2 linked regions of the Longimicrobium terrae genome follow. The protein of the gene in region 1 interacts with the protein of each later gene in a pairwise test. Links are inferred from orthologs where the notes say so. Each region holds a gene or a part of one and is shown in the gene's direction. Other genes may lie near its edges.

Region 1 (3,197 bases):
CTCGCTGAACGCCACGGCCGATGCCACCGGCCGCCTGTGCACCGACCAGCTCGTTACCGAGCAGGGCGGCCACCTGTACCTGTGCAGCACGGGCGCGGGCGGCACGGGAATCACCACCTTCGGCTACACGCGCTTTTCCGGCACGGTGACGTACCACTCGGTGGGCTTCTCGCGAAAGTGGGACAACGTCACCGCGCAGGAAACGTACTGGACGTGGAACGACGAGTACGAGACGTACGGCGCCGGCGGCCAGCACCGCCCGGTGGCGGGAACCATCTCGGTGCAGCTGCGCTTCGCCGACGCCATCGGCGAGTTCTCGGTGAACCCGGTCATCACCGTGAGCGCCTTTGACCGCATCGTGAGCTCGGTGCCGCGGACGTGCGTCAACGACAGCCCGTACTGGCTCAACGGCGGGCTGCGTACCGAGTGCCGTTCCAGCGAAGTTCGCGAGTACGGGTGGAGCGGCGCGGGCGAAGGCTGATCCCGCCCGTCCCTGGTGGATGAACAGGACCCCGGACGCCATCGCGCGTCCGGGGTTCTTTCGTTCCGCCCCCGTCGCGCGCACGGAAGCCGGATGATAGGTTGGCGGCTCCTGAACGCCTTGGACCGCACGGAGCACGGGTGCAGATGACGGATACGGAAGCGCTGAAGCGGCGGGCCGCCGAGCGCGCGGCGGAGTGGATCCGCGACGGGATGACGGTGGGGCTGGGAACGGGCTCCACGGTGCGCCACCTGCTGGACGTGATCGCGGAGCGCCGCGCTGCCGGCGAGTGGGCGGGCATCGTGGGCGTGCCCACGTCGGAAGACACGACGGCGCGGGCCCGTCGGCTGGGCATTCCGCTGGCCACGCTGGACGAGCGCCCGCGCGTGGACCTGACCATCGACGGCGCGGACGAGGTGGATCCCCAGCTGCGGCTCATCAAGGGGCTGGGCGCGGCGCTGCTGCGGGAAAAGATCGTCGCCGCCGCGTCCGCCGAGTTGGTGATCGTGGCGGATGACACCAAGGTGGTGCAGCGGCTGGGGACGCGCGCGCCGCTTCCGGTGGAGGTGGATCCGTTCGGCGCCGCCATCCAGGTGGACTTCCTGCGCGGCCTGGGCGCCGAGCCCGTCCTTCGCGAGCGGGACGGCGCGCCCGTGGTGACGGACGGCGGCGGGCGCATCTACGACTGCCGCTTCGCCGGCGGCATCGCCGACCCGGAGGCGCTGGAGCGCGCGCTGCTCATGCGGCCCGGCATTCTGGAGTGCGGGCTGTTTCTGGGGATGGCGACGGCGGTGGTGATCGCGGGCGCGGACGGTGTGAGCGTGCGCACGCGGGAGGACGCGCGATGAGCGCCATCAAGATCGCGCCCTCCATCCTGTCCGCGGACTTCGGGCGGCTGGCGGAGCAGATTCAGGAAGCGGAGCGGGGCGGGGCGGACTGGATTCACGTGGACGTGATGGACGGGCACTTCGTCCCCAACATCACCATCGGGCCGCTGATCGCGGCGGTCGCGCGCAAGGCCACGTCGCTCCCCATCGACGTGCATCTGATGATTGAAAAGCCGGAGCGCTACCTGTCCGCCTTTGCCGACGCGGGCGCGGACTACCTGACCGTGCACGTGGAAACGTCGCCGCACCTGCACCGCACCGTTCAGCAGATCCGCGAACTGGGCGTGCATCCCGGCGTAACGCTGAACCCCGCCACGCCGCTGGAGTCCATCTCCGAAATCCTGGTGGACGTGGACCTGGTGCTGGTGATGTCGGTGAACCCGGGCTTCGGCGGGCAGTCGTACATCCCCGGCAGCACGGAGCGGATCCGCCGCATCCGCGCGATGCTGGACGAGCGGGGGCTGTCGCACGTGGAGCTGGAAGTGGATGGCGGGGTCGCGCCGCCCACGATCGCGCAGGTGAAGTCCGCGGGCGCGAGCGTGGTGGTGGCCGGGTCCGCCGTCTACAACGCCAAGGCTTCCGTGGCGGACAACCTCCGCGCGCTCCGCCAGGCTGCCGGCGAGAGCTGACTCCGTAAACTGCCCTCACGCGGAGGTCGCGGAGGTCGCGGGGGACGCGGAGGTCGCGGGGAACGGAAAAGAAGGGAATTACACAGAGTTAACAGAGTCAACAGTGAAACAGAGGGTTTGATGTTCGGAGAGTCCGGATCGACCCTCGTTCTTCCGTACTGTTAACTCTGTTAACTCTGTTGACTCTGTGTGAGCCCGCTTTCCTTCTTCCCCCGCCGGTCCGTTGTCCCCGTGACCTCCGCGTCCTCCGCGACCCCCGCGTGAGATTCAGTTGACGGACTCGGCCGAGAACGTGGATCATTCGCCTGCGACGAATTATCTTGCGGGACGAGAATTGCCGCCTGGGTGGTGAAATCGGCAAACACAGGGCACTTAAAATGCCCCGGCGAAAGCCTTACGGGTTCGAGTCCCGTCCCAGGCATCCGGTGTCGCGCCCCGCGGTTCCCAGCGAGCCGCGGGGCGCGTCGCGTGCGTGTACAACTGGTTCGCACCTTGCGCCGGGGGCCGCGCGGGGGCAGCATTGGATTCTGCCGGAACACTCGCAACGGGGGAGCACGACGCGGTGGATGACGAGACGTTGGATGGAATGCCCGTGGACAGCGCCGAGGAACTCGAGGCGCTGATCACCGAAGCGCAGTCGCTGGGCGAGCAGGAACGCTGGCCCGAGGCGCACGAGATGCTCGTAAACGAGCTGGACCGGCACCCGGAGAACGCCCTTCTGCTCTGCTGGGTGGGTCTCGCCGCGCAGCGTCTGGGGGAGGAAGCCGAGGCGTACGACATGTTCCGCCGCACCCTCGCGCTCAGCCCCACCGACCCGTTTATCCTGGCGGCGGCCGGCACGGGCGTGGCCGCGCTGGACGATCCCTCCGCGGAGTCCGCCCTGCGGCTGGCCGCGTTGACGGCGCCGGACTTTCCTTTCGCGCGGCTTGCGTACGGCTCGTATCTGTCGCGCGAAGGACTGTACACCGAGGCGATCTCGGAGCTGGAGGCCGCCCGCACCCTCGCGCCGGAAGACGCCGGCGTGCAGGCCGAACTGGGGATTGCGTACCTGCTGGCCGGCCGCCCCGCACCCGGGCTGGACGCGCTGGAAGAAGCGCTCTCGCTGACCTCGGACGACAGCTGGCTGCGCGGCCTGTTCGGCCTGGCGCTGGTGGATGCGGGGCGCGGCGAAGAAGGCGCGGAGCAGCTTCACCAGTCGGC
Region 2 (3,146 bases), on another replicon or contig:
CATCATCACCGCCCGCAACATGAAGACGTGCGAAAGCAACCTGGGCAAGGTGATGAAGAACGTGGGCAAGATCACGCTGGACTGGCTGGACGCCAACGGGATCGAGTACGACGAGATCTACTTCGGCAAGGCCAACGCGCACATCTACATCGACGACCGGGCCCATCGCTTCGAGGGATGGAACGCCATCACCCCGGAGATGATCGCCGGGGAGGCGAAGGAGCAGTGAACGTCGTGGTCCCCATGGCGGGGCGCGGCGCGCGCTTCGCCGACCAGGGGGTGCAGACCCCCAAGCCGCTCATCGAGGTGCTCGGCCGCCCCATGGTGGCGTGGGCGCTGGAAGGGCTGGGGGAGCTGGTTTCCTCCGCCCGCCGCGTGGTCTTCGTCGTTCTGCGCGAGCACGACGAGCGCTACGGGCTGCGGGACATGCTGCCCCGCCTGGCCGGCCCCGCCACCGAGGTGGTGGTGATCGACGGGGTGACGGAGGGGCAGCTGGCCACGGTGATGGCGGCCGAGGCGCTGCTGGACCCGGACGACGACCTGCTGGTGGCCAGCTGCGACACCTACGTCGTTTCCCCGCTGGCGCGGGAGATCGCGCGGCGGCGCGAGGACTGCCGCGGCATCATCTCCGTGGCCGACATGCCCGGCGACCGCTGGAGCTTTGCGCGCACGGACGAGACCGGGCGCGTGGTGCAGGTGGCGGAGAAGGAGCGCATCTCCGACCACGCCAGCACCGGGCTGTACTACTTCAGCAGCGCGGGCGAGCTGATGGACACGGCGCGGGAGATGTTCGCCCGGCAGGAAAAGACGCGCGGCGAATACTACGTCATCCCCGTCTACCAGAAGTACATCGAGCGCGGGTGGCGGGTGGACGTGTCGGTCGCGACGGAGATGCACGACATGGGGACGCCGGACGCCCTGCAGGCCTTTCTGGACCGGCGCTGACCGTGGCCGCGGCGGGCGTCCCGAACGATCGGGTCGAGACGGACGATCGCACGGTGCTCTGCTTTGGCGAGGCGCTGTGGGACGTGCTGCCGGACGGGCGCTTCGCCGGCGGCGCGCCGCTGAACGTGGCGTACCACCTTACCCGCTGCGGCGTCCGCGCGCTCCCGGTGACGGCGGTGGGGGATGACGAGCCCGGGCGCGCGCTGGTGGAGCACATCCGCGCTTCGGGGTGCGACACGGCGCGGGTCTCCGTCGTCCCCGGCGCGGCGACGGGGGAGGCCCGGGCGGAACTCGCGGCGGACGGGTCCGCCCGCTACTCGTTCGGCGCGGTGGCGGCGTGGGACCTGATTCCCGCCGCGGACGCGCCGGCCGGGGTGGCCGCCGTCATCCACGGCACGCTCGCGCTGCGGGAGGAGCACAACCGCGCGGTGCTGCGCGGCCTGCTCGCCTCCGCTTCCGCCGCGTGCCGGGTGTATGACGTCAATCTGCGCCCGCCGTACGACGATCCCGCCTTCGTGCTGGGGACAGCGCGGGGCGCGGGGCTGCTGAAGGTGAACGACGACGAACTGCGGCGCCTCCTTGGCGTTGGGGAGGAGGACGGGTCGCCGGAGCGCCTGGAATCCCTCGCCCGCGCGCTGGGGGACCGGGCCGGGTGCCGGCGGGTGTGCGTGACGGCGGGGGCGCGCGGCGCGGGGCTGCTGTGGGACGGGGCGTGGATGTGGGAGGCCGGCCGCCCCGTGCGCGTGGTGGACACCGTGGGCGCCGGGGACGCGTTTCTCGCCCGGCTGGTGCAGCGGGTGCTGCTGGACGGCGCGCCGCCGCATGCCGGACTGCGCGACGCCTGCCGGCTGGGCGAGTTCGTCGCGGCCAGCCGCGGCGCCACGCCCGCGTACCGGCTGCTCCCCGGCGGAACGGTCCGTGCCCCGGGCGCGGAGGATTGACGCGCGGAGGGCGCCGCGCCGGATCTCGTTTCTCCTGATGGGGGACGGCCATGACTGTGAAGCCGGTGACCAGCCGTTCCCTCCGCGACGCCAGCGAGGTGGCGCGGGGAATCTTTGACACGGCGACGGCGGTGGGGGCGGATGGTACGCCCCAGCGGGTGCATTCCGAGATCCGCGAGTCCTTTGCCGACGCGCTCTACCGCGCCGTGCTGGCCGAGCGTCCGCGCGCCGTGGTGGAGGTGGGGATGGCGTTCGGCATCGCCAGCCTGGCCATCCTCACCGCGCTGCGGGAACTGGGGGAGGGCGGCACGCTGATCTCCATCGACCCCGGCCAGAGCACGCAGTGGAAGGGGATGGGGGTGGAGAGCGTGCGACGAGCCGGGCTTTCCGGCCAGCACCGGCTGATGGAAACCTTCGACTACATCGCTCTTCCGCAGCTGCTGGCCGGCGGCGCGGAGCTGGACTTCGCGTACATCGACGGCTGGCACACCTTCGACTACACGCTGCTGGACTTCTGGTACGTGGACCGCATGCTGCGCGCGGGCGGGGTGGTGGGCTTCAACGACTGCGGAATGCGCGCGGTGCACCGTGTGCTCCGCTTCGTGCGGACGCACCGCCGGTACGATCCGGTGGACGTGGGCCTCCCCGCCACCTTTACCGGCCGCAATCCGCTGGCGACCGCCGCCCGCCGGGTGACGGGGCGCAACGACGCGGACCAGTACTTTCGCAAACGCGAGCAGTGGGAGCCGGACTGGAACTTCTACGCCCCGTTCTGACCCGCCCGCCGCGCATCCGGCGCCTTCCCCGGGAAGCCGGAGCGCGCGCGCAGCGGGCTCCGCGACGTGCCGCACCTCCGGTCAGCGCCCGCGGGACGGCGGGGCGCAAGCGGGTCAGCCGTTCGGCCGTTTCCGGCTGATTTCCCGCGGAACGCACGTCCCCGCATCCAACCGCTCCGCGCCGGCCGGACTGGCGCGGAGGGCCGTACGCAGGCATCTTTGCGCGTTCTTTCTCTCCCGGGCCTCCGCGCATCCGTCGTGATTCGCGCCCGCCGGCCGCACGGAGCCCGCCGGGCGCCTTCGCCGGCCGGGGCCGGGCCGGCACCCCCTCCCCGCCGTTCCGCATCCCCCTTTCGTTTCAGACGCGTACGGAATGAATCGAGCCGCCATGTACCTGCTGGCCACACTGTGCCTGCTGCTTTCGGGGTGTGATTCCGCGACCGGATCCGACGGGCTGCGCGCGCTGGCGGTGGAGCCGGACTAC

Evidence for each region.
Region 2: the proteins of rpe (region 1) and HNQ61_RS01080 interact in binary tests that used the Escherichia coli proteins (3 or more experiments, as listed by UniProt). The link is inferred for Longimicrobium terrae from one-to-one orthologs.

Annotation. Positions count from the first base shown.
Region 1 is NZ_JACHIA010000017.1:70,154-73,350, forward strand. What follows is about bases 278-3,161. They hold rpe (ribulose-phosphate 3-epimerase), read left to right. Parts: upstream 278-1,325; coding sequence 1,326-1,997; downstream 1,998-3,161. Other genes in these bases: HNQ61_RS21230 (hypothetical protein), read left to right, coding at 278-481; rpiA (ribose-5-phosphate isomerase RpiA), read left to right, coding at 628-1,329; HNQ61_RS21250 (tetratricopeptide repeat protein), read left to right, coding at 2,560-3,161. Outside these bases: more of HNQ61_RS21230, read left to right, coding at 1-277; more of HNQ61_RS21250, read left to right, coding at 3,162-3,197. UniProt on the Escherichia coli protein: Catalyzes the reversible epimerization of D-ribulose 5-phosphate to D-xylulose 5-phosphate.
Region 2 is NZ_JACHIA010000001.1:256,137-259,282, reverse strand. Bases 84-2,916 are described here. They hold HNQ61_RS01080 (PfkB family carbohydrate kinase), read left to right. Parts: upstream 84-947; coding sequence 948-1,886; downstream 1,887-2,916. Other genes in these bases: HNQ61_RS01075 (O-methyltransferase), read left to right, coding at 1,937-2,662; HNQ61_RS01085 (NTP transferase domain-containing protein), read left to right, coding at 226-945; HNQ61_RS01090 (HAD family hydrolase), read left to right, coding at 84-229. Also shown: more of HNQ61_RS01090, read left to right, coding at 1-83; HNQ61_RS01070 (glycoside hydrolase family 32 protein), read left to right, coding at 3,036-3,146. UniProt on the Escherichia coli protein: Catalyzes the ATP-dependent phosphorylation of fructoselysine to fructoselysine 6-phosphate. Functions in a fructoselysine degradation pathway that allows E.coli to grow on fructoselysine or psicoselysine.